One region of the Arthrobacter sp. yr096 genome, then DNA from elsewhere that is predicted to be linked to it. Evidence: riboswitches for the same ligand, from Rfam matches in the RefSeq annotation. Region 1 holds a riboswitch; each other region holds the start of a gene.

What was found. A riboswitch is a leader RNA that binds a small molecule or an ion and turns the genes downstream of it on or off. The one in region 1 is predicted to bind S-adenosylmethionine.
Region 2: linked by a shared signal. The riboswitch ahead of BMY91_RS05160 (homoserine O-acetyltransferase MetX) and the one ahead of BMY91_RS13785 (DUF1737 domain-containing protein) in region 1 are both predicted to bind S-adenosylmethionine.
Region 3: linked by a shared signal. The riboswitch ahead of BMY91_RS03825 (aminotransferase class V-fold PLP-dependent enzyme) and the one ahead of BMY91_RS13785 (DUF1737 domain-containing protein) in region 1 are both predicted to bind S-adenosylmethionine.

The regions. Positions count from the first base shown of each region.
Region 1 is NZ_FNYI01000005.1:98,085-108,491, forward strand. Features, by position in the region: gene BMY91_RS13755 (UDP-N-acetylglucosamine 1-carboxyvinyltransferase) at 1-1,232, shown strand, start outside; gene BMY91_RS13760 (endonuclease domain-containing protein) at 1,335-2,156, opposite strand; gene BMY91_RS13765 (glutamate--cysteine ligase 2) at 2,370-3,557, shown strand; gene BMY91_RS13770 (hypothetical protein) at 3,554-4,156, opposite strand; gene BMY91_RS13775 (O-succinylhomoserine sulfhydrylase) at 4,167-5,375, opposite strand; gene BMY91_RS13780 (rhodanese-like domain-containing protein) at 5,376-5,786, opposite strand; gene BMY91_RS13785 (DUF1737 domain-containing protein) at 5,783-6,046, opposite strand; SAM riboswitch class IV at 6,060-6,171, opposite strand; gene BMY91_RS13790 (NtaA/DmoA family FMN-dependent monooxygenase) at 6,338-7,666, shown strand; gene BMY91_RS13795 (aromatic amino acid ammonia-lyase) at 7,666-9,225, shown strand; gene BMY91_RS13800 (PLP-dependent cysteine synthase family protein) at 9,222-10,274, shown strand; gene BMY91_RS13805 (carboxymuconolactone decarboxylase family protein) at 10,388-10,407, shown strand, end outside.
Region 2 is NZ_FNYI01000002.1:43,913-54,319, reverse strand. Features, by position in the region: gene BMY91_RS05180 (histidine phosphatase family protein) at 1-330, opposite strand, end outside; gene BMY91_RS05175 (CPBP family intramembrane glutamic endopeptidase) at 417-1,190, shown strand; gene BMY91_RS05170 (VOC family protein) at 1,325-1,963, opposite strand; gene BMY91_RS05165 (bifunctional o-acetylhomoserine/o-acetylserine sulfhydrylase) at 2,166-3,506, shown strand; SAM riboswitch class IV at 3,681-3,797, shown strand; gene BMY91_RS05160 (homoserine O-acetyltransferase MetX) at 3,812-4,933, shown strand; gene BMY91_RS05155 (hypothetical protein) at 4,978-5,520, opposite strand; gene BMY91_RS05150 (winged helix DNA-binding domain-containing protein) at 5,598-6,749, opposite strand; gene BMY91_RS05145 (SGNH/GDSL hydrolase family protein) at 6,760-7,602, opposite strand; gene BMY91_RS05140 (alpha/beta hydrolase) at 7,673-8,323, shown strand; gene BMY91_RS05135 (RNA-binding S4 domain-containing protein) at 8,330-8,557, opposite strand; gene BMY91_RS05130 (DMT family transporter) at 8,581-9,585, shown strand; gene BMY91_RS05125 (glycine--tRNA ligase) at 9,745-10,407, shown strand, end outside.
Region 3 is NZ_FNYI01000001.1:808,335-818,741, forward strand. Features, by position in the region: gene ftsX (permease-like cell division protein FtsX) at 1-702, shown strand, start outside; gene BMY91_RS03785 (M23 family metallopeptidase) at 758-2,173, shown strand; gene smpB (SsrA-binding protein SmpB) at 2,239-2,709, shown strand; RNA gene ssrA (transfer-messenger RNA) at 2,812-3,180, shown strand; gene BMY91_RS03800 (S1C family serine protease) at 3,352-4,350, shown strand; gene BMY91_RS03805 (hypothetical protein) at 4,358-4,732, opposite strand; gene BMY91_RS03810 (DHA2 family efflux MFS transporter permease subunit) at 4,764-6,215, shown strand; gene BMY91_RS03815 (metal-dependent transcriptional regulator) at 6,234-6,947, opposite strand; gene BMY91_RS03820 (class I SAM-dependent methyltransferase) at 6,957-7,781, opposite strand; gene BMY91_RS03825 (aminotransferase class V-fold PLP-dependent enzyme) at 7,889-9,298, opposite strand; SAM riboswitch class IV at 9,330-9,443, opposite strand; gene hisN (histidinol-phosphatase) at 9,627-10,407, opposite strand, start outside.

The sequences.
Region 1 (10,407 bases):
CCCTTCTGTGCGCCAGCTTGATCAACCGGGGTACCACCACGCTGCGTCGGCTTGCGCGCATCGAAGAAGTCAACAGGATTGTTGAAGTGCTGACGTCCATTGGCGTCGAGTGCACCTGGCTCAACGGGAGCGACCTCCGCATCCGCCGGCCCGAGGTCCTGGACCTCGAATCCATGGATGTGGACGCGGCCCGCCGTACCCGCAGCGTGATCATGCTGCTCGGTCCGCTGCTGGACGAGACCAGCGAATACCTGCTGCCATACGCCGGTGGCTGCGATCTGGGAACGCGCACCGTTGAACCCCACATGCAGGCACTGCGCCAGTTCGGCCTGTCCGTGGAGGCCAGGTCCGGTTTCTACTCCGTCACTGCTCCGCCCGCCGATGGCCACGACCGCTCCTTCGTGCTGACCGAGCGCGGCGACACCGTCACCGAGAACGCCATCATGGCCGCCGCGCACCGCGAAGGTACAACGGTCATCCGCAACGCGAGCCCCAACTACATGGTCCAGGACCTCTGTTTCTACCTGCAGGGCCTGGGCGTTGACATCGAAGGCGTGGGAACCACCACGCTGAAGATCACGGGCCGTCCGGCCATCGACGTGGACATCGAGTACTTCCCCTCAGAGGACCCCATCGAGGCCATGAGCCTGATCACTGCGGGCATTGTCACCAACTCCGAGGTGACCATCCGCCGGGTCCCCATCGAGTTCATGGAAATCGAGCTCGCCACCTTGGAGCAGATGGGCCAGAATCTGGAGATCTCCGGCGAATACACGGCACGCAACGGGCGTACCCGCTTGGTGGACGTGACCACCAAACCATCCGAGCTCCGGGCCCCCCAGGACAAGATCCACCCGATGCCGTTCCCGGGCCTCAACATTGACAACCTGCCGTTCTTCGCCGTCATTGCGGGCAACGCCGAGGGGCAGACCATGATCCACGACTGGGTCTACGAGAATCGCGCCATCTACTTGACGGAGCTGAACAAGCTCGGCGCACAAGTACAGCTCCTGGACCCGCACCGGATCTACGTCAACGGGCCAACCAAGTGGCGCGCCGCGGAAATCGGCTGCCCGCCCGCACTTCGCCCCGCAGCCTGCTTGCTCCTGGCGATGCTGGCTGCCCGGGGTACGTCTGAGCTGCGCAACATCTACGTGATCGAGCGCGGTTACGAGGACCTGGCCGAGCGCCTGAACACCATCGGCGCGAAGATCGAGTACTTCCAGGACTAGGCTCCACGCTTTTTTGCTGGATCATCCGCCCGCGCAATAGGAGGAAAGCCCGTCATTCCGGGCTTTCCTCCTATTGCCCCCGGCGATGATCCAGCAGAATTCTCAGCGCCGGGCGTGCGGATTACCTTGTGCCAGGAGCCAGCGAATCTGGGCCATCACCTCATCTGGGGAATTCCACACCTGTTCCGGGGCAAAGGACAACACCTGGTAACCCCTGGCCTGAGCGGCGTTCAATCTATCCATGTCCTTTCGCCATGCGGCCCGTGAGCTGTGGAATTGATAACCGTTGACCTCCACGATCAACCACCCGTCAATCAGCGCGTCCACCCGGCCCACTCCGGAGATACGCACTTGGCGTCGGAATGAGAGTCCCTGTGCTTCGAAGAGCAGCCGTGCGCTGATCTCCGGAACGGACTCGGACAAACCATCGGCCATCCGTAGCAGTTTCCTCGCGTTCCCAAAGTAGTTGGCCCGCAGCTCACCTTCCAGGACGCCCCTGACAACTCCATGCTTTTGCATCGCCGACTGTGCTACCGCAATGGCATCAACGTCCGGAAGACAGGTCAGCGCGTGAATAACGGTGTCTACCACGGAAGCAACAGGCAAGAGAGCCTCGGCTCCCAGCCGGAGCCCACTGTGCCGGACAAACCCCCGGCCTCTGTTGTGCTTGGTTGCCAAATGGAGTCCAACAGGTGGGTCCTTCAACCAAAGCCCATAGCGGACCGCGGCGCTGGCGCAGGTCAGCTGTCCGTTGTTCACCAGCGCCAAGAGATACTCCTGGTCGGCTGACGGTAGGGCCCAAATGCCATGCCGGGGTTGGTACGCACCAATTTTTCGGAGCTCAGCCGGAGCATGGCCGTATTGATTGAGGAGACCGGCCCTTGCCACTCCACCCATTGACATCAGGAATTCGAAGGTGTCCATGTAGCCAGCCAGCCACGATGTGGAGGTGTTCAGAGCTGGGACTTTGCTCTATGTGGACAAGGACCCGGAATTTCTGCTGGATCATCGGCCTGCACAACAAGAGGAAGCCCATCATCCCAGGCTTTCCTCTTGGTTCCCCCGGCGGTGATCCAGCAGAATTTCAGCGCCGGGTGCAGCTCTGTCCTCACTGGGTCCTTGGGCGCAAAATGGAGCATGCGGACATTCGGGGTTGAGGAAGAGCTGCTCATCGTCGATCCTGTGACGGGCGGGCCTCTTGCTCTCGCGGATGCGCTGCTCGCCGATCATGATGAACCCGCCGCCGGAACGGGTCTGAGCCACGAACTTAAACTGGAGCAGATCGAAACCCAGACCCGCCCGTGCCACAGCTACACCGAACTCCTGCAGCAGGTCCGCCGGGGCAGGGCCATGGCCAACCAGGCCGCCCGCCAGCATGGTGCCCGGGTGGCGGCGATCGCTACCTCCCCGCTGGCCTCCACCACGCACACCACCCCGGATCCCAGGTATGCCGCGATGCTTGACCGCTTCGGGATCATTGCCACAGAGCAGCTGACCTGTGGATTCCATGTACACACCGCGGTGGAGTCACCCGAGGAAGGGGTGGTGGTGCTGGACCATATCCGCGACAAACTGGCTGTGCTGACGGCCCTCACCGCCAACTCTCCGTACTGGCGCGGGCTCCCCACCGGCTTCGACAGCTACCGGACGCAGGCCTGGAACAGATGGCCAACGTCAGGCCCATCGGCTGTTTTCGGCTCGCTCACCGCCTACCGTCGCATCGTGAAGCGCCTCCTGGAAACGGGAGTGATCCTGGATGAGGGGATGATCTACTTCGATGCCAGGATCTCCAGGAACCATCCCACCGTGGAGGTCCGCGTGGCTGATGTCTGCCTCCGATCCGAGGACGCCGCATTGATTGCCGTGCTGGTGCGGGCTTTGGTGGAGACGGCTTCCCTGGAAATGCTCGACGGCGTTGAGCCCACCGCCGTGCCCACGGCACTCCTGCGGATGGCGAGTTGGCAGGCCAGCAATTCAGGGCTGCGGGGAGATTTGCTGGATTTTGGCGATTTCCGGCCCCAGCCGGCCGCGGATGTGGTGTGGGCGCTGGTGGATTACCTCAGTCCAGTGTTGGACGACCAAGGCGAGCTCAAGCTCGTCAAGGCGGGTATCTCTGAGATTCTGGAGCGCGGAAACGGGGCCACTGAACAACGTGCAGCTGCCGTGCGCTACAACAACAGGCGGCACAACCCGCCGGGAAGTCCGCCGGACCATGAAGCCTTGGCAGCGGTGGTTGGGCACGCAGCGAGAGTCACTGTGCAGGGTGCCGCGGCCGATGCGCGCAGGGATCCCTCGCCAACACTGACGCGGGTCCGGCGGCCTTAGTTTTTGGTTTCTTCCCACGTCATCAGGTAGGCCCCGGTGGTTCCTTCAACCAGGTAGAACACCAGCGGCGGGATGTCCTTCTTGGCGAGGAGGATGCCGCCGAACAGCGGAGCGCTGGCCGCGGCGGTCCAACCGATCCAGCGCTTGGCAGGTGAGGAAAGAAGGCTCCCACCCAAGGCGCCCAAGGCCACGACATGCAACGCGGAGTACATCAGGAAGGGCGCGTTGGATCCGCGGAAATCGGCAAAGCGCTCCAGGTCAGAGGCACGGCGGGAGAGGCTGTACACAAACAACGGGGCTCCGGCGAGCAACGCCCCGGCAGCGGCAAGAGCCCATTTCCTTGCCCGTCCGCTCGAAGGGTCCTTGCCCGGGACAGCCCGCGCGAACGCCGCGAAACCTACCGGCACTGCTACGGTTCCCGCGGCTGCGAGGTGTTGCCCAAGGATCCACCCGCGTTGGCCGGCCAGCAGCATCCGCAGCCGTTCCTGGGCGTCCGGGGTGAGATAAACACGGCTGACGGGGGAGATTCCCACAAACCACACCACCGTGCCGGCAACGATGACCGCTCCGGCACGGCGATAGGGATACTTCCCGCTCATGGCAGCAAGGTTAGACCTGTTTGAGGGCCTTCTCCAGATCCAGGATGAGATCGTCCACATCTTCCAGGCCCACAGACAAACGGACCACGCCGTCGCTGAGCCCGATCGCCGCGCGGCCCTCGGGACCCATTGCCCGGTGGGTGGTGGTGGCGGGGTGGGTGATGAGTGACTTGGAGTCGCCCAGGTTGTTCGAGATGTCGATGACGCGCAAGCCGTCAAGCAGGGCGAATGCGGAGTCCTTGGCGGATCGTCCGGCGGAGGGGAGCAGCTCGAAGGTCAGCACGGTGCCGCCGGCCTTCATCTGCTTGGCGGCCAAATCGTACTGCGGGTGGGACTTCAGCAGCGGGTACTTGACCCAGCTGATGGCAGGCTGCTGCTCCAGCCATTCCGCAATCTTCAACGCGGATGCCGAGCTGTGGTTCACCCGCAGCCCGATGGTCTCCAAACCCTTGGTGAGGACCCAGGCATTGAACGCTGACAGGGACGGTCCTGTGTGCCGCATGAGCTGCTTGACCGGGCCGTCAATGAATTCCTTGGTGCCCAGGATCGCACCGCCGAGGACCCGTCCCTGGCCGTCGATGTGCTTGGTGCCCGAGTACACGATCACGTCAGCGCCGAGCTCACCGCAGCGCTGCAGCAGGGGAGTGGCAAAGACATTGTCGACGACGACAGTCGCCCCGGCGGCATGCGCCAGGTCGCTGACGGCCGCGATGTCGACGATCTCCTGCATGGGGTTGGACGGAGACTCGAAGAACACAGCGGTGGTGGGTTCGGAGAGGGCCTCACGCCACTGCTCCAGGTCCGGTCCATCTACGAAAACGGTCTCCACACCCCAGCGCGGCAGGATCTCGTTGAGGATCACAAAGCAGGAGCCGAACAGGGAGCGTGCAGCAACAACGCGGTCGCCGGCAGCCAGCAGGGCACCCAAGGCGGTAAACACGGCAGACATGCCGGACGCCGTCGCGAAGCACGCTTCGGTTCCTTCGAGCAGGCGCAGCCGCTCCTGGAACGTTGCCACGGACGGGTTGCCGTAGCGGGAGTAGACAAAGCGTTCGTCCTCGCCGGTGAAAGCGCGTTCGGCAGCAGCAGCGGATTCGTAGACGAAGCCGGAATTCAGGAAGACGGGCTCAGCTGTCTCTTGGAAATTGGTGCGGTCAAGGCCACCACGGACGGCCTGGGTGTCAGGGCTCCAGCCGGCGGCGTCAGGATTGAAAGTCACTTACTCGGTCCCCAGGTTCGTCGGCAGGCCACGGTTTTTCCAGCCATTCACGGTGCGCTCACCGTAGCGGTCCGGTTCGCCTTCGAAGCCCTCCAGGACGTTGTAGGCGGTAAAGCCGGCCTGCGTTGCCGCGATAGCGGCCGAGACGGAGCGCTGGCCTGAGCGGCAGATGAACACGAGCTCCACCTTGTCGTCCTGCGGGGCCTGCTGCTGCAGGTCCTCGATGAACCGGGAGTTCGGGATGCCGCCGGCGAGGTTCCACTGGATGAACAGGGGATCGTTCTCGGTGGCTTTGGTGTCCGGAATGCCGATGTGGGCCCACTCGCCCTCGGTGCGGACGTCCACCAGAATGGCGCCTTCTTCAAGCTTTGCCCACGCATCCTGCGGGGTCAGGTCACCTGCGTAGCTCATGCGTGGCCCTCGAATGCTTCTTCGTCGTCGTTCTCCAGCTGGTCAACGGCGTTGGCCACAGCGGCATCTGCGTTGGCGATCGCGGCGGGCAGCACGATGGCCTGGGCCACGATCACGTCAGTGCCGTTGAACGTGGCGGCCGGGCTGCCGTGGAGCACGTAGCCTTCGGCGAGGGCGTTGTGGATCCGCTCGCAGAAATCACGGGTGTCCGGGCCTGTAATCAGGCGGTAGGAGAGTTTTTCTTCAGTGGGTTCAGGCATTGCTGGTGCTCCTCAGTCACGCTTGCAGTTCGAGTTGTCGATACGCCGAGTAGTCACCTGAGGCACCCCGCCGGAGAGAGGGTTGCCGACCAGCAAGTCAGGGCTTTGCGCTGGTTCTCATTACTCAAGAAAAACGTAACATCCACGACCGTTGAGCTGCATGTGGCGGGGGTATCGCCGTCGTCATGTTGCGTAATCGGCGGTTCTTGGAGTAGCCCTCCAAATAAGACGCCCCGGGAGCATAATTGACGCAGTACGACCCCCTGTAACTTCGCATGAAATCAGGTCGCGGTGAACGGACAGAGCAGTTCTACACTCAAGCCCATGCTTCATTTTGGATGGTTTGTGGGCCACGGATTCGGAGTCCAGGGTTGGGGAACTCCGGGTTACAGCCTGGGCTATGACTGGAAGAAACCTGCCCTGTACCAGGAGGCCGTGCGCGCGTTTGAGCAATCCGGCCTGGACCTGTTCATCATCGAGGATTCGCTGACCGTTCCGGACACGTATGGCGGCACGGCTGAGGTTTCGCTGGCGCATGCGTCCTTCGCTCCGAAGCATGATCCGTTGGCTTTGGTCCCGTACCTCCTTTCCGCCACGGAGCACCTCGGGATTGTGCCCACGGTCAGTGCATCGTTCTATCCGCCGTTCACGGCCGCCCGCCTCCTGGCTACCCTGCAGCACTTCTCGGAGGGGCAGTTGGGATGGAATGTGGTGACGTCCGGCAGCGATTTGGCCGCGCAGAACTACGGGTTGGACCAGCAGATCGAACACGACCTGCGGTATGAGAAAGCGGAGGAATTCGTCGACGTCGTCAGGCGGCTGTGGCGGAGCTGGGAGCCTGGCGCGGTGCTTGAGGACGCGGACGCCGGGGTGTTCGCGGACCACAACAAAGTGCATCCGATCGATCACCAGGGCCACTTCTTCAAGGTTCGGGGCCCACTGAACACGGCACCGCTGCCGGAGGAACCGGTCCTGGTCCAGGCCGGTGCCTCGCCCCGGGGGAAGGCGTTCGCTGGCGGACATGCGGATGTGGCGATTGCCTTGGCCCGCGGCGTTGACGGTATGAAGTCCTACCGGGATTCGATCCGTGCCGAGGCTGCCAAGGCCGGCAGGAACCCCGACGACGTCAAGGTGCTTTTTGTGCTCAAGCCCACCGTGGTTGGGTCTGCGGCAGAGGCCGAGGAATTGCGGGCACAACGCAGGGAGCTTACCCAACGCGACATCGACAGCCAGCTCAACTCCATCTCCTACCTTTCCGTGATCGACTTCAAGCAGTTCGACCTCGATGCCCCACTTCCCGAGCTGAGCACCAACAGCAACCAGGGCACCCTGGAGCACTTCGCCAAGGCCGCGCCTCCCGGCTCCACCCTGCGCCAGATTCTGCAGGCCCGCAGCGGCGGCGCAGGGGACTCGATCATTGGCACGGTGGGTGAAATTGCCGATTACCTGGAGTCCACCGGGTCTGAGGTGGGAGGCGATGGCTTCCTGTTCTCCGGCTTTGTGGATCCGGTCACCGTGCACGGTGTGCTGGACAAGCTCACCCCCGAACTTCGGCGACGCGGCCTGTTGAGGAAGAGTTACGGGAACGGTGGGTTCCGACAGAATCTTCTGGACTTCTGATGTCTGTTGCCGAGCCGTTGACGATTGGTGTGGCACCTGTGCGCGCCGTGGACGTGGCGAGGGCCGCCTCTGACCCTTCGTTTCACGTGAAACTCAACCAAGATGCGTTGTCTTTGCTATCGCGCTCTCGGGAGGTGGTGGAGAAAGCTGCCGCCTTGGGCCAGCGGGTCTACGGGCTGAACACCTTGCTTGGCTCTGGCAGGGACACCGCTGTGGAGGAAAAGTCCCTTCTGACGTATCAAGTCCAGGTGGTCAGGTATCACAACAGCGGAGTCGGTTCGCATCTGGACCGTGCCACTGCCCGATCCGTGATCCTGGCCAGGCTCATCGGTTTTAGCCGCGGTGGCTCCGGGGTGCGCCCGGAGACAGCCCGCTTCTATGCCGAACTGTTCAACCGTGGCGTCTTTCCCGCCATCCCGCGCGAAGGCTCGGTGGGGTCATCCGACCTGACCCAGCTTGCCGCCGTCGCTGCTGTTGCCATCGGTGAAGGCGAAGCGTTCGACTCCGCCGGACACCTGGTTCCGGGCGCCGAAGCGCTCGCTGAGGCCGGCCTCCAGCCGCTGGTCCTTGCACCTGGCGAAGCACTGGCCCTGGTCAGCGCCAACGCCTACTCGGTGGGGGCAGGAACTCTCGCTTTGGTGCGGCTGCAGCACCTGGCTGAACTGGCCGACGTCGCGCTGTCCCTCTCGCTGGAGACCATCGCAAGGTACGACGGCGGCGGGAACCTCAGCCCGTTCTCGCCGGCCATCCAAGCGGCCAAGGCGGTGGACGGTCAGCGGGACTCGGCCGCTGCTGTTCGTCGCCTGTTGAGCGGCGGGTGGTTGGAAGATGTCCGGCCGGAGGTATCGGTGCAGGATGCTTTGTCATTCCGGGCCGCGCCCCAGACGCACGGGGCTTTCCGTGCACTCGTTGCCCAACTTGGCGTGGCCTTGGAGGTGGAGCTGAACGGCCGGGGTGACAACCCTTTGGCCGATGTGGAGTCAGGGCTGATGGTCTCAGGCGGGAACTTCCAGCCGATGCAACTGGCCTTGGCGTTTGAAGGCCTGCGATTGGCTGTGGCGCACGTGGGCATCTCCAGTGAACGGCGCACTGCCAAGTTGTATCCGCCGCAACGGGCTATCCGGGCTAAACACTTGCAAGCGGCCGGATCGTCGGACTCCGGCCTGGCACAAGAAGAATTGCCCGGGCTGCTCTGGTACTCCGCCGCTGGGCTCCTGGCCGAACTCAAGTTCCTTGCAGCTCCTGCGACCCTTGGCGCCCCAACCCTCTCGGCCGACGTCGAGGACCATTCAACGCTGGCGCCGCTTGCCTTGCAGCAGTTGGAGAAATCGGTGGAGGCCTTGGAGAAACTCCTGGCGATTGAAGCCCTGACGGCGTCGTACCTGCTGCTCGAAGCGGGGGCCGCGCAGCCGCTCGGGAGGGGGACAGGCGACGTCGTGGGTCGTTTGGCTGATGTGTTGGCAGAGCGGCCGTCGGCACCGGATCTGGTGGAACGGGCGCGGGCTGTGCTGAGGAGTGCTGTGGCTGAGGAAGCAGTGGAGACGGGGGCATCAAGATGAGTACGGCGATCCGCAAGCACGGGCTGCACGCGGCAGGTCCGGTGCCGGACGGTCTGGACGCCTCGGTCCTGGACAAAGTGGGTAACACCCCGCTGGTGAAGCTGGAGTCACTGGGCCGGGGCCTGGGCAGCTCAATCCACATTAAACTTGAGTCCGAGAACCCCGGGGGTTCCATCAAGGACCGTACCGCACTGAGTATGGTCCGGGCTGCGGAGAAGTCCGGCGAACTTCAGCCGGGCGCCACCATCGTGGAGAGCACCTCCGGAAACACAGGGATTGGGCTCGCGCTGATCGGGCACCTGACCGGGCATCCGGTTGTGGTGGTCACCGGGGACACCATTTCCCAGGAGAAGCTCGCGGCGCTCCACAATTATGGTGCCCGGGTGATCCTGACGGATTGGAATGCGCCGTCTGAGTCGCCGGAGAATGCCCGGGCCGTGGCCGCGCGCATCACTGCCGAAACTCCGGGCGCGTGGCGGCCGATGCAGTTCGACAACCCGGCCAATCCCGCCGCGCACTACCAGACCACCGGGCCCGAGATCTGGGAACAGACCGGTGGCTTGGTAACCCACTTCGTTGCGGGCATCGGAACGGGTGGGACCATCAGTGGCAACGGCCGTTTCTTGAAGGAACGTGCGGCTGCCTCGCGGCCCGGTGGCCACGTGGAAGTGGTGGGCGCGGACCCCTACGGCTCGGCCTATAGTGGCGGACACCCTGGCGAGATCCTGGTGGACGGCGTGGGCAACTCCTGGCCCCAGGCCGAGTGGCCCAAGATCTTTGACCGCACCATCGTGGACCGTTTCCTGCGCATCCCCAACGACGAGGTTTACACCACCGTCCACCGGCTCCTCGACGAGGAAGGGCTCGCGCTGGGCCCATCGTCGGGGCTTGCGGTGGCAGCTGCCCTGCGGGTGGCCCGCGCCGCACCTCACGGTTCGGTGGTGGTTGCCATAGCTCCCGACGCCGGCACGAACTACCTCAGCAAGGCCTTCAACCCGGTGTGGTTGGCAGAGAACGGCATCCGCCTCGCCGCCGACACCCCCGAGTAGGACGCTCTCTCACCTTTTGCATGTTTTGGGTGGACGCTCTCTCACCTTTCGCGTGTTTTGGGTGGACGCTCTCTCACCCAAGGCATGCGCTCGGGGTGCGCTAGGCTCCAACCATGCCCGAACAGGAAACAAA
Region 2 (10,407 bases), on a different contig from region 1:
AAAGAAGTGGCCGTAAAGGTTGCGGAGCTCCTTTTGGTCCTCGATGTCCCCGGCGATCTGGAAGTTGGCCCAGTCCTGTTCCCGGAGCCTCGGTTCCTCGATGACCCGCTCGATCAACGGCCCAAGGTTCATTGCCTCCAGCGTCTGGTATGCGCGCAAGTACGGTGAAACGTAGACGCATACCTGCTGCCCATCGAGCTTCCGCCGAAGGTCCTCACCGGCGATCCGGGCCTGTTCAACGCCCAGGTCCGTGAGGGGGATCCGGTAATCCGGCACACGGTTGTAGATGGACGTGTCGGCATTCGCGGCCGACTGGCCGTGCCGGATCATGAATATTCTCTCTGGGGCACCCATCCCACCAAGCATAGGGCGGCAGTTCCCGGCAAAGTGGCAGGAACTGCAGGCAAGATAGGTACATGTTCCTTGCTTCCCGTCGCCGGCTGCGCGCCGAAGTACTTATTGTGCTGGGCCTTTCCCTGGGCCAGTCGGCCGTCTACTCCGTGGTGCAGTTGCTGGACAAGATGACGCGGGCTCCGCTGGCCGATGCGACATCAACGCTTAACAGATCGCAAAGTACCCGGGAGTACTTCGACCTTACGTACCAGTTGCTGGATATTCTGTTCGCCCTGGTGCCTGTTGCCCTGGTGTTCTATTTCCTGTCCACGCACATCCAGGCAAACAGGGACACCGAGGGCGGCTCGGCGTTCGCGAGGTTGGGCTTCAATTTCGCCCGGCCCGGCAAGGACGTGCTCCAGGGCTTGGGGCTTGCCGCGGCCATAGGCATTCCCTCCTTGGGGCTGTACGCGGCCGGGCGGGCGCTGGGCATCACCACGGCGATCGTCCCAAGCGGGTTGGATGCGTACTGGTGGACAGTCCCGGTGCTCATCCTGTCGGCGATGCGCCACGCGATCGTGGAAGAGGTCATTGTGGTGGGGTACCTGATGGACCGCTTCGGCAAGTTCGGCTGGAGCACGCCGGCGGCGATTGTGGTCAGTGCCGTCCTGCGCGGGAGTTACCACCTGTACCAGGGCTTCGGGCCGTTCATCGGAAACGTTGTGATGGGTCTGGTGTTCGCCTGGATCTACACCAGGACCAAGAGGGTGATGCCGCTGGTGATTGCGCACGCATTGCTGGACATCGTGGCGTTCGTAGGGTTCAGCCTCTTCGGCAAGGCAGTGGGATTGGGCTAGCCGGACGCTACAGGCCGTTAAAAGTATCCGGCCGCCATCGGAGGGGTGACGTCATTGGCACCCCGCTGATGGCGGCCGAAGCTTTGCCCGGGCATGGCTGTCCGGCACCGGGGCGGGCCCGGAGGTTGGAACGGTCAGATGGTGACGGCTCCGGAGGCGGTTTCGAAGGTAACTGACATGATGCCCGGGGTTCCGTGCGGGGCCATCCACTGGACCGCTACATCTTCCAGGGGCTTCTCCACCGGCTCGCCCAGCCACTCAGTGACGCGCTCCGCCGAGCCCGCAATGGTGAGGCTGGACATCTTCACGTCGCTCTCGTAGATCTTGGACGGGTGCAGAGAGGGGTCGCCCTCCCACTTGAGCAGGTACGGCACCTGGGGATCGGCGATCAGGCCGAGGATGCCAATCTGCTGCCACACCAATTCGCGGCCGTCAGGGAACTTGCGGTTGCCCGGAACGGCGGAGCGGCCAAGACGGTCTTCGAAGGGAGCGAGGTCGTCAACGGCGACGCACCAGCCCATCCAACCACCGCCTGCTGCCGACCTTGCCCGGACGGCTTGGCCAAAGGGTGCTTTGTCGGAAGCAGGGTGGTCCAGGACCTCCACTACTTCCAGGTATTTGTTATCCGCGAGGGGAATGATCATGTTCCGGGTACCGAAGCGCGGGTGCACTCCGCCCCGGACAGCGTCCACTCCCAATGCCGCGGAAATTCGTTCGGTAGTGGCCAAAAGGCCATCTCGTTCACAGGCGTAAGAGACGTGATCCATGCGCATGGCTTCATCTTGGCACTTTGTGATCGGGGTCTCAGCTAAGTCAAGCCTAACTAAGGTGGGATGTATCTGGCTGGTCCTTGATGGCGTCATGAAGGGACTCCCGAAGTCCGAAAGATTCCCCCGGCGTCACAAAGCTGTCTTAGCCCCCGGACACTTCCTAGACTGGCCGCAGCTCACACAAAGCCAGTATCCCGCCGAACCCATGCGCCACGAACAGGAGAACTCCATGTCCCAAGGATGGTCTTTCGAAACCCGCCAGATCCACGCAGGCCAGGAGCCTGACGCCGCCACGGGAGCCCGCTCGCTGCCGATCTACCAGACCACGTCCTTCGTGTTCCCCAGCGCGGAGAGTGCTGCCAACCGCTTCGCCCTGGCAGAGCTTGCGCCCATTTACACCCGGATCGGCAACCCGACGCAGGATGCCGTGGAGCAGCGTGTTGCCAGCCTTGAAGGCGGCCTGGGCGCTCTCCTGCTCAGCTCCGGTCAGGCGGCGGAAACGTTCGCCATCCTGAACATCGCCGAGGCGGGGGACCACATTGTTGCCAGTCCCAGCCTGTATGGCGGCACCTACAACCTGCTGGCACACACGTTGAAGAAGTTCGGCATCTCGGTGACGTTCGTGGAGGATCCGGACAACCTGGATCACTGGCGTGACGCCGTCCAGCCGAACACCAAGCTGTTTTTTGGCGAAGTTGTTTCCAACCCGCGCCAGGACGTGCTGGACATCGAGGGCGTTGCCCGCACCGCGCACGAGGCCGGCGTGCCGCTGATCGTGGACAATACCCTGTCCACGCCGTATCTCATCCGTCCCTTGGAGTGGGGCGCCGATATTGTGGTCCACTCAGCCACCAAGTACCTTGGCGGACACGGTTCTGCCATTGCCGGCGTGATTGTGGACTCCGGCAACTTCGACTTCGGCCAGGATCCGGAGCGATTCCCAGGCTTCAATACCCCGGACCCCAGCTACAACGGACTTGTTTACGCGCGCGATCTCGGCAAGGACGGTGCTCTGGGCGCCAACCTCTCCTACATCCTGAAGGCGCGGGTCCAGCTGCTTCGCGACCTTGGCTCAGCCGTCTCGCCGTTCAATGCCTTCCTGATCGCCCAGGGGCTGGAGACCTTGAGCCTGCGCATCGAACGTCACGTCGCCAACGCCACCAAAGTGGCTGAGTGGCTTGAAGCCCATGACGACGTCGAATCGGTAGCCTACGCGGGGCTGCCGTCGAGCCCTTGGTACGACCGTGGCCGGAAGTATGGTCCGCAGGGCACCGGCGCAATCGTTGCCTTCACCATCAAGGGCGGCGTTGAAGCGGGCAAACGCTTTGTGGACGGCCTGGAGTTGCACTCCCACGTGGCCAACATCGGTGACGTCCGTTCCCTGGTGATCCACCCGGCATCTACCACGCACAGCCAGCTGACCGTGGAGCAGCAGGTTGCTGCCGGCGTCAATCCCGGCTTGGTTCGCCTGTCTGTAGGCATCGAGCATGTGGATGACATCATCGCTGACCTGGAGGCTGGATTCAGGGCCGCAAAGGGCGCCTGAGCAGCGTCCGGCCCCTGGCCAAGGCGCCTTCAGCTGGAACGCCGCCCGGCCCGTCGATTATTCGCCGGGCGGCGCTCCCGGGTGCTCGTTCATGAACCAACCAGCCTTAAACCGTCACACTGCTGTCACATTCTTCGCCAGAACAGCGGTGTCCTTCCTAGACTCTACGTATTAGGTCATGAGTGCCAGCAGACAGCCCCGGCTTGCTGGCCGGCAACCCTCCTTACGCGGTGGGGTGCCCCGGGTGAGGACCTGGCCTGTCGCACGCAAGGCGGCGGGCAAGCGCGAGGTTAGGTATCAAAGGAATGACCATTACTGCTGCAGCCCTTTCCACAGCCGAACAAGAAGACGGCACGGTCAAGTACGCCGGCATAGGGCCGCTGGAACTTGAGGCCGGGGGCTTTCTTCCGGATGTCGTGCTGGCCTACGAAACCTGGGGTCGCCTGAACGCGGATGCGTCCAACGCCGTGCTCATCCAACATGCACTGACGGGCAGCACCCACGTAGCCCGTGGTGCCACGGACGAGGAAGGATGGTGGGAGCAGCTTGTAGGACCGGGCGCCACCATCGACACAGACCGCTTCTTTGTGGTCTCCATCAACATCGTGGGCGGCTGCTATGGAAGCACCGGCCCCTCTTCAGAAGCGCCGGACGGCAAGCCCTGGGGCTCGCGTTTCCCCCTGATCACCCTCCGCGACAGCACGGAGGCCGAAGCGCGGCTTGCCGATGCCTTGGGGATCGAGGCCTGGCATGCGGTCCTGGGCGGCTCCATGGGTGGGGCGAGGGCTCTTGAGTGGGCAGTGACCCTGCCGGAACGGGTCAAACGTTGCGCCGTCATCTCCGTGGGCGCCTACAGCACGGCGGAGCAGATTGCCTTCGCGCAGGCCCAGACCCTCGCCATTCGGCAGGACCCACATTTCAAGAATGGGGACTACTACGGCGGAACGGCGCCCGAGCAAGGATTGGCCTTGGCCCGGCGCATCGCCCACATCACTTATCGCTCAGCACTGGAGCTGGACTTCCGCTTTGGCCGGGAGGCCCAGCACCAGGAGACGCCTCTTGCTGCTGCCGTCTTGGGGGAGCGGGGCCGGTATCAGGTGGAGAGCTACCTCGACCACCAGGGCAGCAAACTGGTCCGGCGCTTTGACGCGAACAGCTACATCGCCATCACCGAGGCACTGATGTCCCACGACGTCACACGCGGGCGGGGCTCGTTGCAAGAGGCGTTGTCCGGGACTACGGCAGAGTTTTTCGTCGCAGCCGTGGACACGGACAGGCTCTATTTCCCGGCACAGTCACAGGAATTGGCCGCGGCACTGCCGGGCGATGTTCCCGTTCACGTCATCGAAGCGCCGATTGGCCACGATGGATTCCTGACAGAAATCGGGCAGCTGTCAACGCAGCTTCGCCAGGCATTCTTCGCCTGAGCATCCGGACATTCCTGGCCTGAGCATCCGGGCAGATCGGGCGCTCAGCCGTTCATGATGTCGGCGCGCTGCTTCATGTAATCCTCCATGGCGATTTCGCCATTGCTGAATTTCGCGTCCAAGTCGGCCAGCTTCCGCGCCCGGTAACCCTGGGGCTCCGTGCCGCCCGCAGCGGGGAACGGCGCCGGCGAGGAAGGGCTCGACGCCGGCGCGGAAGGGCTCGACGCCGGCGCGGCCTGCGGTGCGTCATCTGCGGGGCGGATGACTATCGGCTCAGACGGGTACCCGGGGTAGCCCTGCGGAGGGTAGCCAGGCCCGGGTTGCGGCTGCCCGGGGTACTGCTGCCCGGGGTACTGCTGCCCGGGGTACTGCTGCCCGGGGTACTGCTGCCCGGGGTACTGCTGCCCGGGGTACTGCTGCGGGTACCCTTGCGGAGGGTAGCCCGGGCCGGGGAGATTCTGCGGCGGGTACCCAGGACCCCGGAAGCCGCCGTCCTGGAGCCGCCGTGCCTTGGACCGGTTGTACATGCGGATTCCAAAGGGAATCAGCCACGAGCAGACGATGATCCAGAAGATCAGATTGTTCACAGTGCAGGCCTCCTAGGTCTTCTCCCAGCTTAGCCTTGCCTCTTCACAACCCCTGCCTCTTTCACAACCCCGCCGCTTCACACCAGCCTGGTCTCCATCCCCAGAAACAGCCCGTAGCGCTCTGCCTCGGCTTCAAGTGCAGCCTGCTCCTGCGCTGTTGCCGGCTGATTCATGCGGACGTCCAGCTCGCAGATCCCGCCGGAAAATCCGTGACGCCACCAACCAGCCAGTCTCCCGTCCAGCAGGACTACGTGCATGGGACCGTTGTCCTCGGGGAAGTAGGGGGCCGTGCCACCAAGGTAGTACCGGGACTGCGAGTAGCCCATCACGTACTCGTCGTAGCACTGGATGAGGTCGATCCGGGGCGCGTCCGGCTCTTTCGTTGGAAGGGCAGCGGTGAAATTCACGCCGTCCTCAGCGGCACAGTGAAACTCCAGGCCGTCAAAGCAGGCCGATTCCAGGGCGTCCGGAAACAGCTTGGCAGCGGCTTGGATCCCCAGTTTAATGTCCTTCATGGTCAGCCCGGACCACGCTGCACAGTCCTTGACGGTGGCTGGGCCGCGGCTGCTGAAATAGCGGTGTGCCAGCTGTCCGAGAGCTTGCTCGCGGTCGTCGCCGGTGAGCGGCCCGCGGACGGTGCCGGGCACGCGTTCCTCAAACAGGCCATAGGTCTGTTTGAGCGCTCCTCCGGCCGAACGGACCGGAGCGCCGCTGACCAGGATGCTGCTGATTTCTGCGTGCATCAGGTGGTAGATAAAGCCAAGCCCTTTGCTGGGAAAGCCGGCTTGTCCCAGTACCCCGGCCAGTTCTTCGCGGGTCTTGTGGGCTCCGTTGGCCACGGCTTCGGCCAGGATGCCCCCACTGGTGGCAGCGGCTTCCTCATCGATCCCGGTCTGGCGGTACATGCCTTTGTTGCCCTGATGGAGACGGTCCGCAGACAATCCCATGAGCCAGCCAAGATCGTCCTGATGCACAAAGTGCCAGGTGGGCCGGAGGATATGGGTCCGAAGAATGGTCCCGTCCGCCACTGCCTGCTCCACCTCGGCGGACGTACTGCCGGATGTCCTTTGAGCCAGCGTCCAGCGCGCGTAGGGAAACTCCTGCGACTGCACCGCCAGGAGGTTGCGGAGCACTTCAGAGGGCGCTCCCGGCTTTGGCGTCCGCAGCTGTTGGCGTCGCAGGCGCACCTGCCGGACGGTTTCTGCGGCGGCGGACACACCACCCGGCATGGACGTCACCTTAGCGGCGCGGCAGCAAGGTGCCGCTGGGTCCGAAGACGGGTCCCGGCGTCGGACGTTTTGGTGTGATGCCGTCGCCCGACGATTGGTGCCGGAGCCTCCGGATGACCCAGGGGACAAAGTACTCGCGCGCCCAGACGAGATCGGACGAGCGTGCCTCGCGCCAGGTACGCTGCGGCAGCGGCTTGGGCATCAGGGGTTCAAGGGTGTGCTGCACATTCAGGGCATCCAGGACCATGGTGGCGATGGTGTGGTGGCCCAGTGGTGAGAAATGCAAGCGGTCAGCGTCCCACATCTGGGGGTCTGCCAACTGGCGCAGGGACCACATGTCCGCAATGACGGCGTCGTGACGGGCGGCCACCGTCCTCAGGTTCTCGTTGTAAATGGCCACCTTGCCGCGGATCCGGCCCAGGACCGAGGCAGCAGTGTCCGGGCCGTTGAACAACACAACGGTGGCGCCGCCGGAGCTTAGATCGCCGACTGCGACGTCGAGTTTCTCGGCCAGTAGGTCAGGATCGCCGCCGGGGCGGATGAGGTCGTTGCCACCGGCAGAAATGGACACGAGGTCCGGCTGCAGTTCAAGGCATGGTCCCACTTGTTCGTCCACGATCTGCTGCAACAGCCGGCCGCGGATGGCGAGGTTGGCGTAGGCGAAGTCCTGGTGCCCGCGCCCCAGTTCTTCAGCAACACGGTCAGCCCACCCGCGGTGGCCGCCCGGATTCGCCGGCTCGGGGTCGCCGATCCCTTCAGTGAACGAATCGCCCAGGGCCACGTAACGGCCCCAAGGGTGCTTTTGAACAGGCTCGCCGGGTTTCAACAAATGATTGTTCTCACTCACGCTCATATCCTGCCTCGTCACTGCGAACCTACGCCACCGTAAGTTGTTACTTCCGGGTAACTGTAAGAATGGAACCATGACTGAAGCCCCCGCATTCCCCGCGCCCGTTGTCCTGTGGTCCCACGACGAAGCCGAGCGTGCCGGCAAGCCGCTCCTGGTGCTGCTGCACGGTTACGGCTCCAACGAAGAGGACCTGTTCAGCCTGGCCGGGCTGTTGCCTGAGGGTTTTGTGGTGGCGGCGCTTCGGGCGCCCATGCCCATGGGGCCGGGCTTCACCTGGTTCCCGCTCACGGCCTCCATCGATTATTCCCTGGACGCTGTGAAGCTGGCGGCCGAATACGCCCTGGGGTGGCTGGACACCGTTAAGGCCAATCACTCGTCGGTGACGTTGCTGGGCTTCTCGATGGGTATGGCCATGGCCACCACCATGCTCCGGTACCGTCCCGCGGACTTTGCCGCCGTCGTCGGGCTTTCAGGTTTTGTGATCGACGCCGGCGCTGACGCCGCCTTCCGGGACGAGCAACTGGACGGCTCGCTGCCGATGTTCTGGGGCCGCGACCAGCAGGACCCCGTGATTACCCCGGACAAGATTGACTACACCATGGGTTGGGCGCGCAAGCACGTGGACCTCACCAAGGTGCTCTACACCGGCATGTGGCATGGCATCAACCAGCAGGAAATCGGGCACGTGGGTGAGTTCCTCACCCATAAGGTCCTCACTGACTAGCGGGTGTCAGGCGGCGGTGATCCGGACCGTCTGGCCGTTGACCGTCACAGTATCTCCCACGTGGAGCTGGCGGCCACGGCGGTCGTCGATCTCGCCGTTGACCTTGACCAAGCCATTCTTGATGAGCTCCGTGGCTTCAACGCCGTCCTCCACCAGATTGGCAAGCTTCAGCAGTTGGCCGAGGCGGATCATGTCGTCACGGATGGGGATTTCTTCGAATTCCGGGTTGCTCATACAGCAATGATGCCTGAAGTAGTGTGGGGACAGTGCCGCAGCCTTCTTCCCGTCCCACCCTTCCGCTTGCCCTTGGCCTCCCTGTTGCAGTAGCAACAGGCTTGGTCATTCCGCTCCAAGGAAGGATTAACGGGGCCCTCGGCGCCTCACTGAATGATGGCATTGCTGCAGCCGTGGTGAGCTTCACCACAGGCCTCCTGCTGATCGGTGTTATCTCGCTGGCGACGCCCAAGGGCAGGGCCGGCCTTCAACGCATCATCCCCGCAGTCCGCAACCGCAGCTTTCCCCGCTTCTACGTGATGGCCGGCGCTATCGGTGCATTGTTCGTGTTCGCCCAGTCCTTCACAGTGGCCCTTCTGGGGGTGGCGCTGTTCACCGTCGCTGCCGTAACGGGTCAGACGTTGAGTGGTCTGCTCGTTGACCGCATGGGCATCGGCCCTGGTGGCCGGCGTGCCATCACGGGAGTCCGCGTTCTTGGCAGCGTCCTGACCGTTGCCGCCGTCGCCTGGGCGGTTTCTCCGAGGTTCGGCGGCGATGCCGACATCGCGTCGCTGGTACTGCCCGTCCTTCTGCCTTTGACGGCAGGGTTCCTGATGAGCTTCCAACAGGCCATGAATGGAACGGCCACGGTTCATTACGGGACACCGATCGCGGCCACCTTGGTCAACTTCATTGCCGGATCGGCCATTTTGTGGCTCGCCTGGCTCATCAAGCTGGCTGTTGCCGGACCTGGAAATCCGCTTCCCTCCGAGTGGTGGTACTACCTTGGCGGTCCCATGGGCTGCCTTTTCATCGGCCTGGCAGCGTTGCTGGTCCGCAGCCTGGGCGTGCTGATCACCGGCTTGGGCATGATTGCCGGCCAACTGGTGGGCTCGTTGGTGCTCGACGTCGTGATCCCCAGCCCCGGCGCGGTGGTTGCCTTGCCCACGGTGCTGGGGACCATCCTGACGCTCGCCGCGATCGTCGTGGCCACCTTGCCGTGGCCCAGGGGTGCTTTCGCACGAAAATCAACGGCCAAAGGCCGGTAGGGTTGGTAGGGTGCAGTATTTTTGCGTTCTGCCCACAGTAGAACGCAGTAGTAACAACAAACTTTCCCCCAGCACCCCGCCGGACAACCTCGTCCGGACATCCGGGGCAAACCACCGCGGACCGCACCCAGCGGCCCTGTAGAACAAATGGAGTTACCCATGGCAGCAAAATCCGTCCTTGACCAGGTCATTTCCCTCTCCAAGCGGAGGGGCTTTGTCTTCCAGGCCGGTGAAATCTATGGTGGCTCCCGTTCTGCCTGGGACTACGGTCCCTTGGGTGCGGAACTGAAGGAAAACATCAAGCGCCAATGGTGGCAGAGCATGGTCCGCGGCCGCGAAGATGTGGTGGGTCTGGACTCCTCCGTCATCCTTCCCCGCCAGGTATGGGAAGCCTCCGGCCACGTGGAGGTCTTCTCCGACCCCCTGGTGGAGTGCCTGTCCTGCCACAAGCGCTACCGTGCCGACCACCTCGAGGAAGAGTACGAGGAAAAGAAGGGCCGCCCCGCAGAGAACGGGCTCAAGGATATTGCGTGTGCCAACTGTGGCACCCGCGGCGAATGGACGGAACCCCAGGAATTCTCCGGCCTCCTGAAGACCTTCCTTGGTCCGGTAGCCAGCGACGAAGGCATGCACTACCTGCGTCCCGAAACGGCCCAGGGCATCTTTGTGAACTTCAACAACGTGCTCACCACGTCCCGGAAGAAGCCGCCGTTCGGCATCGGCCAGATCGGCAAGTCCTTCCGTAACGAGATCACCCCGGGCAACTTCATCTTCCGTACCCGCGAGTTCGAGCAGATGGAAATGGAATTCTTCGTCGAGCCC
Region 3 (10,407 bases), on a different contig from region 1:
TGTGCTTCCGGTCCTGCCACCAAAGAGCAGCAAGCCAACCTGCAGGCAATGCTTGAGTCGCCGGCAGTCAAGCAATACATCAACGACTTCCAGTTCGAATCCCAGGCCGAGGCGTACACACACTTCAAGGAACAGTTCTCCAACTCTCCCATTGTTGACTCCGTGTCCGAGGATCAGTTGCCGGCGTCTTTCCGGATCAACATGAAGAACCCGGAGAAGTATCAAATCATCAGCGAGACGTTCTCTTCACAGCCGGGAGTGGAGACCGTAAGTGACCAAAGACAGGTCCTCGAACGGATCTTCTCCTGGATGAACGGTGCATCTGTTGCCGCGATGGGTGTAGCCGCGGTAATGATTTTCTGCGCTGTTCTGCTGATTACCACCACCATCCGGCTTTCGGCCTTTAGCCGACGGCGGGAAACCGGAATCATGCGGCTCGTAGGTGCTTCCAAGACGGTTATTCAATTGCCGTTCATTCTGGAAGGTGTCATAGCCGCCGTCGTGGGTGCTGTACTTGCGTCGGTAACGTTGTGGCTCATGGCCCACTTTTGGCTGAATGGGGATTTGTCCACGCAGTTCCTCAACACTCCGTTTATTTCCTCAACTCAGGTGTTGGTGATCGCGCCAGTGCTGATTGCGCTGGGTGCCGGACTGGCCGGGATATCCTCTTTGTTGACCCTCCGGCGTTACCTGAAGGTTTAGCCATGAACATCCAGACTCAACGTGCAAGCCTGCTGACAACCGAAAAGGACTCCCGATGACGACGTTGTACCCAAACTCCTTGCGCCGGCGCTTAGCGTCGGGCAATGCTCGGATTCTGGGTGCCGTTCTTGCGGTGGGTCTGGCTGTCAGTCTCCTTTCTGGTGCCCCCGCCGCCCAGGCCGACAACCTTGAAGACCAGCAAGCCGCCCTCGAGGCAGAGGCTGCCCGGGTACAGGCTTCACTGGAGTTTGTGGATGCAAACATCGCAAAAGCTGCTGGGGATCTGGTGATCTACCAAGGCCGCCTTCCCGGCGCCCAGCAGGCTCTGCTTGAGGCCCAGGGGCGTGTAGCCAGTGCGGTCAAGGAAGTTGAGGCGTTGGCCGCCCGGGTTGAGCTTGCCCAGCAGAACAAGGCCAAGATCACCGAGCAGCTTGAAAGCGACAAGCAGAAGATCACCGAGACCAAGAAGTTGATCGGCCAGATCGCCTCCCAGGCCTACAAATCCGGTGGCGTCCCCACAAACGTTGCTCTTTTGTTCGGCTCCAGCGAAACCGGCAGCCTGACGGAATCCATGGACTTGGCTGACCAAGCCATGCGCAGCCAAAACGCTGCGATGACCAAACTGACCCAGCAAAACGCAACCAACGTCAATTCCCAGGCTAGGCTGGTTGCCGTCGAGGAAGAGATCCAGGATCTCAAAGCCAAGGCAGACGCTGCGTTGGAACGGGAGAAATCCGCACGGGACGAGGCTGCAAGCAAGAAAGCCGAAGTCGACAAGCTGATCGAGGACACAACTCGCCTCAACGGGCAGCTCCAGGCCGCTAAGCCGGGTATCGAAGCCAATCTCGCGCGGGTCAAGGCCGAGCAGGACACTGTGGCAGCCGAAATTGTGGAGCGTGACCGGAAGCTTCGGGAAGCATGGGAAGCCGAACAGCGGCGCCTTGCCGCTGAAGCCGCAGCAGCAGCGGCCGCAGCCGCAGCAGCCCAGGGTCGGCCGGCACCTCCGGAAGCACCCTATGTCCCACCGGCAGCGGGATCGCCGTCCGCCTTCGGATTGCGCCACCCCTTCGCCAGTTACGTGCCCATCACGTCCGGATTCGGCTGGCGGGCAACACCCCCCGGAACCATCGATTTCTACGGCACCGGTGGGTACATGCACACTGGCATCGACTTTGGCGCAGCGTGCGGCACTCCCGTCTACGCGGCGGCAGCGGGCGAAGTGTTCAACTCGGGTTGGAATTCTGCCGACGGCGGTGGCTGGCGGGTGAAGCTTTCCCACGGTGTCGTGCAAGGAAACTCTCTGACAACCATCTACTACCACAACAGCAGCATCGTGGTAGCCAACGGCCAACGGGTCTCCGCGGGCCAGCTCATTGCCTATTCGGGAAGCACTGGTAACTCCACCGGATGCCACGCGCACTTCGAAACGTGGCTGAACGGTTCGGCAGTGGACCCCATGAACCTCCTGTAGTGCCCGGAGTGGTCCTCGTGCTGGCGTACACTAGTTGAAATCCGCATCTATCAAGGAGTTCTACCGTGCCCAAGGAAAGTGGCCGTAAGGTAGTGGCCACCAATCGGAAGGCCCGGCATAATTACCATGTCCTGGACACCTATGAGGCAGGCATTGCCCTCATGGGAACGGAAGTGAAGTCCCTTCGAGAGGGCCACGCTTCCATGGTGGATGGATTCTGCACCTTCTATAACGACGAGTTGTGGATGGAGGGAATCCACATCCCCGAATATCACCAGGGAAGCTGGACCAACCATGCCGCGCGCCGGCGTCGCAAGCTCTTGCTGCATCGCGACGAACTGGACAAGATCTCGCAGAAGATCCGCGAATCAGGCTTCACGGTAGTGCCGCTTCAGTTGTACTTCCTGGACGGCCGGGCGAAGGTGGAAATTGCCATTGCCCGGGGTAAGAAGGATTACGACAAGCGGCAGACCCTTCGCGAGCAGCAGGACAAGCGCGAATCGCTCCGTGAACTGCGGGAACGCAACCGCCGCTAGGCAACACGCAGGCTGTTCCGGGAATGAGATGCCGGATGAATGCGTTATGATGAGTAGTCCGACAGTAGCTCCAATCTTCTGTCGGGTTTGGTAACAAAATACGGGGATGATCGGTTTCGACGATGTTAGTCGCGACAGGTGAAGCGGGCCGAGGATGCAGAATTATCTCGTAAACGCTGTCTGCAAACCAATAAGTGCCGAATCTAAGCGCACTGACTTCGCTCTCGCTGCCTAAGCAGTAAGACAGTCCGTCAGCCCGGGGCTGCTATCGCCCCGGTTCCTGGCGTCATTTAGATAGCCACTGCTGTTTGCCTTCGTCATTGAGGTAAACGGGACTCTTAGATGACTGGGCCCGGATCAGCCGCCTGTTTGCAGGACGGCTGGGGCCGAGAAAATCCGACGCAAACTGCGCCCGGAGAAGCCCTGACAAAACGACATCGGACGGGGGTTCAATTCCCCCCATCTCCACCGAGGAACGCCCTCGGATCTTCGTGATCCGGGGGCTTTTTCTGTGCCCGTAAAAAGCGTTCACCCACGGCGTACCAACTTATGGAGTAGTAGGCCGTCGTTGGCGGTTGCAGTGGATAGGCAACTGGACCGCACGCTAGCGGGGCAGCCTACAGGGGTAGCAGGAGGTACGGGATGAGCACCCAGCCGGAGTTCGAACAACCGGAGTTGGATCCGCAGAACGTCGTAGACGAAGACCAAGCATTGGACGCCTACTCCCGGATTGTCATTAGTGTGGCGGCGTCCGTGACGCCCCACGTCGCGGCCATTGAAATGACCAGCACCGGCCGTCGAGGCCAAATCAGGGTGGGCAGCGGATCGGCGGTCGTTTTCACCGGTGATGGCTACATGTTGACGAATGCCCACGTGGTGGCAGGCATCCAGGCAGGCAGGGCCGTCTTCGCCGATGGCAAGCACACGGACGTGGAGTTGGTCGGCGCAGATCCTTTGTCCGATCTGGCTGTGGTCCGGGGCCTTAGGTCCACTCCGCCGCCTGCTCTGCTGGGAAATGCAGATACGTTGCGAGTGGGGCAGCTGGTGATCGCAGTGGGCAACCCGCTGGGTTTGGCGGGATCTGTGACCGCGGGAGTCGTGAGTGGGCTGGGCAGGTCCATCCCTGTCCGGGCAGGCGAACACCGGCGCGTCATTGAGGACGTCATTCAGACGGACGCCGCGCTGAATCCCGGCAACTCGGGTGGTGCTTTGGCGGACACCCGGGGCCGCATAGTCGGAATTAACACGGCTGTGGCAGGTCTGGGGCTCGGGTTGGCGGTGCCCATCAACAGGACAACGCAACGCATCATCGCGTCGCTGTTAAGGGACGGCAAGGTACACCGTGCCTATCTGGGCCTGGTGAGTACACCGATACCCCTTGACGCCAGTGCAGTGGTGCGGACGGGCCAGAAGGAGGGCCTACGCGTTGTGGAGGTGATACAGGACTCCCCGGCGGAGTTGTCGGGACTCCAGCCAGGCGACCTCGTCCTCCGTGCCCAGGGGCGGGCCGTGTCCAGCGCGGAAAGCCTCCAGAAGCTACTGTTCGAAGAAGCCATTGGGGAATCTTTCCCTTTGACAGTGCTGCGGGACGAAAAAATCCTGCAGCTCATAGCAGTGCCGTCCGAAATGAGCCAACAGTGAGGACAGCCTAGGACTGCTTCTCCGGGACATCCACCACGCCAATGAAGCGGCTGCCTATACCTTCGTATTCGCTGCGGACTTCGCCGAGGAACAGGGCTGGCAGTTCGCTGTTGCGGTGCGTGCCACAAAACACGAAGGAAAAGTCCGGCCACCATTTTTTGGGACGAATGGCCTCGGAGTAGCCGCATACGGCGCAGGTGAGCTGGACCCAGACGGGCCGTTTGCCAGTGCGGTTGGCGCGCGACTGAACCAGCCAGGCGGGGGGATTGTCCTGGATCTCCCGGAGGTCTGCCTCGCTCAGCCGGGACGGAATGCCGTGGCGTTGGGCCATTTCCATCGAAATATCAAGGGCCAATGCGGCATCACGTCTGCTAATCACCATTCAACGATACGGGACTTCCCGGGCGTAGGCTGTGCTCATGACTGATGCAGCGGCCCTGCCACCCAGCACTCCGCTCCAGAAACGCGTTCTTGTGGTGGCAATCGTGGCCTCGTTCATCGCTATCCTCGATGGATTTGTGGTGAATCTCGCACTCCCTGCCATCGGGCGCGAGCTCGGCGGGGGCTTGGTCATCCAGCAATGGGTGGTAGATGCGTATCTGCTGACGCTGGGTGCGCTGATCCTGGTGGCAGGCTCTTTGTCCGACCATTTCGGCAGGGCACGAATACTTGAATGGGGCTTGGCGGGCTTCGGCATAACGTCTGTCATGTGTGGTCTCGCTTGGAATGGTGAAGTCCTGGTTGTTTCGAGGGCTCTCCAGGGCATAGCCGGAGCCCTGCTGGTTCCCAGCTCGCTCGCGATGATCATTACGTCGTTCTCCGGCCCTTCACAATCGAAAGCCATTGGACAGTGGTCCGGTTGGACCAGTGCTGCGGCCATCGTCGGTCCGCTGATTGGGGGTATGGCTGTTGATCTTCTGTCGTGGCGTGTCATCTTTTTCATCAACGTCATCCCCGCAATTGGCGTCTGGCCGATGCTTGCCGGCCTCCGGGCGTCCGATGCCGCGAGGGACAGGAGCAAGCGCATTGATTACCTGGGCGCCTTCCTTGCCATGATCGGCCTGGGCGGTCCGGTGTACGCGTTCATCGAACAGGGCCGTATGGGTTGGGGGAGTGTCCAGGTGTGGCTGCCCTTGGTGGTTGGTGCAGCGGCCGTGGTCTTGTTCCTCATCCATGAGGCGAGGACAGCCGAGCCCATGCTGCCTTTGAGGTTGTTCGCTATCCGTAATTTTGGTTGGGGAAACATTGCAACGCTGGCCATCTACGCGGGGATATCGCTTGGCTTCTTCGTGTTGGGAATCTACCTGCAGCAGGTGGGTGGCATGGGAGCCACCGCGGCCGGCATCGCGTTGCTTCCGGGGACGGTAATCCTGATGCTGGGTGCGTCTTACTTCGGTGGGTTGGCTGGCAAGTATGGCCCCCGGTGGTTCATGACTGTGGGCCCGGCGCTGTGTGGCGTGGGCTTCCTGATGGCTTTGTCTGTTCAGGAACCTCTCAACTATTGGGCCCAGGTATTGCCCGGCCAGATCGTCTTCGGCCTGGGCTTGGCCACGCTCGTGGCGCCCCTGACAGCCGCAATTCTTGGTGCTGTCCCGCCTGAAGAGGCTGGAATCGGCTCGGCAGTGAACAATGCTGTAGCCCGCATCGCCGGGTTGATCGCGATTGCGTTCGCTGGGGTGATCGTGGGGCCGGTCTTTAGCAGGGACGGTCTGTACAACGCCCTGCTGGTCACGGCAGGCCTGTTCCTGATCGGTGCGGTGGCATCCGCCGTCGGGATCCGAAACCCTGCGCCTGATGCGGCCGCCGCTTCCAGCGAAACTGATACAGCGTCCGACGACGGCGGCGCGGCCGGGCAACGTGCCTGACCTTTAGTGCGTCCCGGGTCAGAGCGCGGGAAGGACGCACCCTTCATGGATCCCTGCGCTCTGCACCCAGAGGGCCGACGTCACTTCGTCCGCGAGATCGAACTCGCGTCGCTGGGGTCCGCTGCCAATGCGCACCACCAGTGCCCCTCCAAAGGGTTTCCGTCCCACCACTTCCACTGGTGCGTCCAACGAGATCTCCTCTGCAGCAAGGTACCTGAGGAGGTCTGGATTCTCATCACTGATCCGGGTGATGCGGCCCGCATGGCCGTCGTCGAGCTCGATCATGCGGTAGGCGGGCGGCAACTTAACCGTGCCATCGGCGGATGGAATCGGATCGCCGTGAGGATCGCGGACAGGATGCCCAAGCTTCGCGGACATGCGTTCGATGAACGTATCTGACACCGCATGTTCCAGCATTTCGGCTTCGTCGTGGACCTCATCCCAGCTGTAGCCGAGTTGCTCCACCAGGTACGTCTCGATGAGGCGGTGCCGGCGGACCATGGACAGCGCCAGGCGCATGCCCTCGGGGGTTAGCCGGATGGCGCTGTACGGTTGGTGGTCCACCAGGCCCTGGTCCTTGAGCTTGCGGACCATCTCAGACACCGACGAGTTTGCCACACCCAGGCGCTGGGCCAGCTGGGAGGAGGTAATCGGCTTGTCTTGCCACTCCGTATAGGAGTAGATGACCTTCACGTAGTCCTCTATCGAGGAGGAGGGCGTACTGGTCTTCACAAGCCAAGCCTACCGTGGCGGTGCGGGGTGAACCTTGACCGCACGCCAGGTTTGCGTCACGTAGGGCAACTGGACGGTCCCACCCGGCGCGTGCCCCAAATGGTCGTACAGGTACCACTGCAGGTTACCCATGACTTTTGCCCGCGTGGAATCGCCGGCGCGAAGGTAGTAGCTGCGGGATTTTGTGAGCTCCATGATGTCTTCGGGCGTCAGTGGGTCCTCCCAGGCCGTGAGGTGGCGCTCCAGTCCGGCGAACTCCGGCCCGATGACAGGACGGAAGCCGGGCTTATGGACATCGCCCGCGTGCATGATGCGCGAAAGCCGGTGGACCCACGGAATGGACGTATCCAATTGGTTCCAGATCAGTCCAAGGGTTCCTTGCGGCCTCAGGATTCGGGCGATCTCTGTGCAGGCAATGAGGGGATCGCACCAGTGCCAAGCCTGGGCAACGCTGACGACGTCGAATGCTGAGTCCGCCAGTCCAGTTGCCTCGGCCGTGCCTTCCAATGCGTTGACCTGCGGATAGCTTTTCCGCAGTTGCTCCAGCATGTCTGCCGAAGGATCGACGGCGGTTACGTCAAGTCCGCGTTCGACGAGAAGGGCCGTGAACTTTCCGGTTCCTGCGCCCAGGTCCGCGGCTGTCTGCGATGCGTCTGGAAGGAGCCACTCCAAGGAATCCGCGGGGTAACCGGGCCGCACGCGATCGTAGTGCTCACCGCCATCTTGGAAGCTTTGGCCGAGTTCGTGGCGCCGTGTGGCATGGAGTTTCGGACCGCGTGGTCCGGCGGGACCTGGAGTGCCTGCCGCACCGCTTGAGGCGCCCGGGGAACGCAAGGACACGCAGAACTCCTTCACAGGGTGCCAAAAGATACCCTACGAATTTACCGCAGCGCGAGCTCGGGCCGCAGCTTGCCTGGTCCAGCGTGCCTGGTCCACCGTGCCTAATCCACCGTGCAGGGTGCAGCGCCAGCGGTGCCGGGAGTATTCGGCGCCCACTCCGGGTACGTGCGGTGGTCGTTCGCCGGTACCCAGCGGCCCTCGTCCACTACGTAGTCCCAACCAAGGCCGGTGAGCTTGAGCGTCTCGATGCCGGCGAGCAGCCGTGTGGCGTCCTCCAACCGGGAGCCGACGCCGAAGCTGGCACGCAACGAACCGGAGGGAAGACCCAGGCGCTTGAGCAACGGGTGGGCGCAGAAACGGCCATCACGGAGGCCGACGCCGTGTTCCGCAGCCAGGTAGGCGGCGACCAGGCCGGCGTCGAATCCCTCTACGGAGAAATTGACTACGCCGATGGTGTCTTCCGAATCGGAGAAGATCTGGTGAACGGTGACGCCATCGATTGCTTCGAGGCCTTCCACCAGGTAGGAACGGATGGCCGATTCATGGGCGTGCCAGGCGTCCTGGTCCAGCCCGGAGATCACTTGGGTGGCCCTGGCAAGAGTTGCAGCCCCCAGGACGTTGGGGGAGCCACCCTCATGCCGTGCCGGTCCGGTGGCCCAGCTGACGGAATCGAGGCGCGCTTCGCGAACAGCGCCACCACCTGCCAGATGGGGGGTGCCGGCGTCGAGCCAATCCGGCCGGCCCACGACGACGCCCGCGCCGAAGGGTGCGTAAAGCTTGTGGCCAGAGAAGACAACGTAATCGACGTCGGCCTCTGCAATGTTGATCCGGCGATGGGGTGCAAGCTGGGCAGCATCCACCACGATCCGGGCACCGTACTCGTGGGCCAAAGAGGCGAGCTGGGCGATGGGAAGGATTTCGCCGGTGACGTTGGAAGCTCCAGTCACGGCTAGGAGGCTTACGCCACCCTGGGCCAACTCGGCGCGGAGTTTATCCACCGTGGCCGCCAATGTTGGTGCAGCGATGACGCTCCGGTGCGGCACGCCTTGCCAGGGGAGCAGGTTGGCGTGGTGTTCGATGTCCAGGTACAGGACCTCGCCGGAATACTGGCCATCATGCTGTGGCAGGCACCCTGCCAGCAGGTTCAAGGAGTCTGTGGTGTTGCGCGTAAAGATGACGGAATCGTCAGCCCTGCCGCCCACGAAGTCACGGACGATGTTCCGTGAGTTCTCGTAGACAGAGGTGCTGATCTGGGAAGCGTAGCCTGCCCCGCGGTGAACGCTGGCGTAGTAGGGCAGCACTTCATTCAGATAGGCCGAGACGATGGTCAGGGCTGGGGCGGATGCTCCGTAGTCGAGATTCGCGTAACGAACGTGGCCGCCTTGGATCAGCGGAGCCTGCAACTCTGCACCGGTTACGGCTGCGAGGGGCCGTACGGCTGCGGACGCCTGGGCTGCGGATTCTTCGGGGAAGGACGGAATGATGTTTGAGTCGAACGTGACAGTGCTCATGGGACCTCACTCAAGAGGGACCCCCATAGGGGATCCGCGCTTGCCGCATCCGTTCCGGACCGGCCGGGTCGTCACCCGGGGCACCCCACCGCGAATGGAGGGTTGCCGGCCAGCAAACCGGGGTTTAGCGCTGGCACTCGTGACCTGTAAAAAAGGTTAGGGCACTCCACGTGGCCCATCCAAAGCCGGAACCGTTTATTAAGCTCATTGTTACGCCGGTTGCAAAAATTGCGATTGCCCGAATTAAGAACGGCGGACGACCCCAAAAGGGGTCATCCGCCGTCGAAAATTCCGTAGGTCGCCCCGCGGGATCTACCTGTGCTTCATCTTAGAGGAGGTCGTCCAGCCCGGGGTTGAGTCGTTTGAGGACCTCCGAGTGGAGAATCGAGTTGGTTGCCAAAGCGTTTCCGCCGAACGGGCCGTCTTCACCTTCCAGGGAGGTAAACCGGCCGCCGGCTTCGGTGACGATGGGGACGAGTGCGGCCATGTCGTACAGATTCAGTTCGGGCTCGCAGGCGATGTCCACCGCACCCTCCGCCACCAGGCAGTAAGACCAGAAATCACCGTAGGCACGCGTTCGCCAAACGTCCTCCGTGAGTCCCATGAACTCGTCAAGGTTGCCACGTTGCTTCCAGCCGGACAGGCTTGAATACGACATCGAAGCGTCGGCCAGTCGGGAAACATTGGACACTTTGAGCCTGGTAGCGGAGGCAAGGGAGCGGCCCATGTAGGCGCCCATATCCTTCGCAGCCCACCAGCGCTTGCCCAGAGCCGGGGCGCTCACCACGCCTACTACTGGTTCGCCCTCGTCCACGAGGGCGATGAGGGTTGCCCATACCGGAACGCCGCGGACGAAATTCTTGGTCCCATCGATGGGGTCGATGATCCAGCGGCGCGAGCCGTGACCGCTGCTGCCAAACTCTTCGCCGAGGACGGCGTCACGCGGGCGGGAGCGCGACAGCTGACCGCGAATGGCTTCTTCGGCGGCCTTGTCAGCATCCGTGACAGGGGTGAGGTCCGGCTTGGTTTCGATCTGCAGGTCCAGCGCCTTGAAGCGATCCATGGTCTGGGCGTCAACGGAATCAGCGAGGACGTGGGCAAGGCGCAGG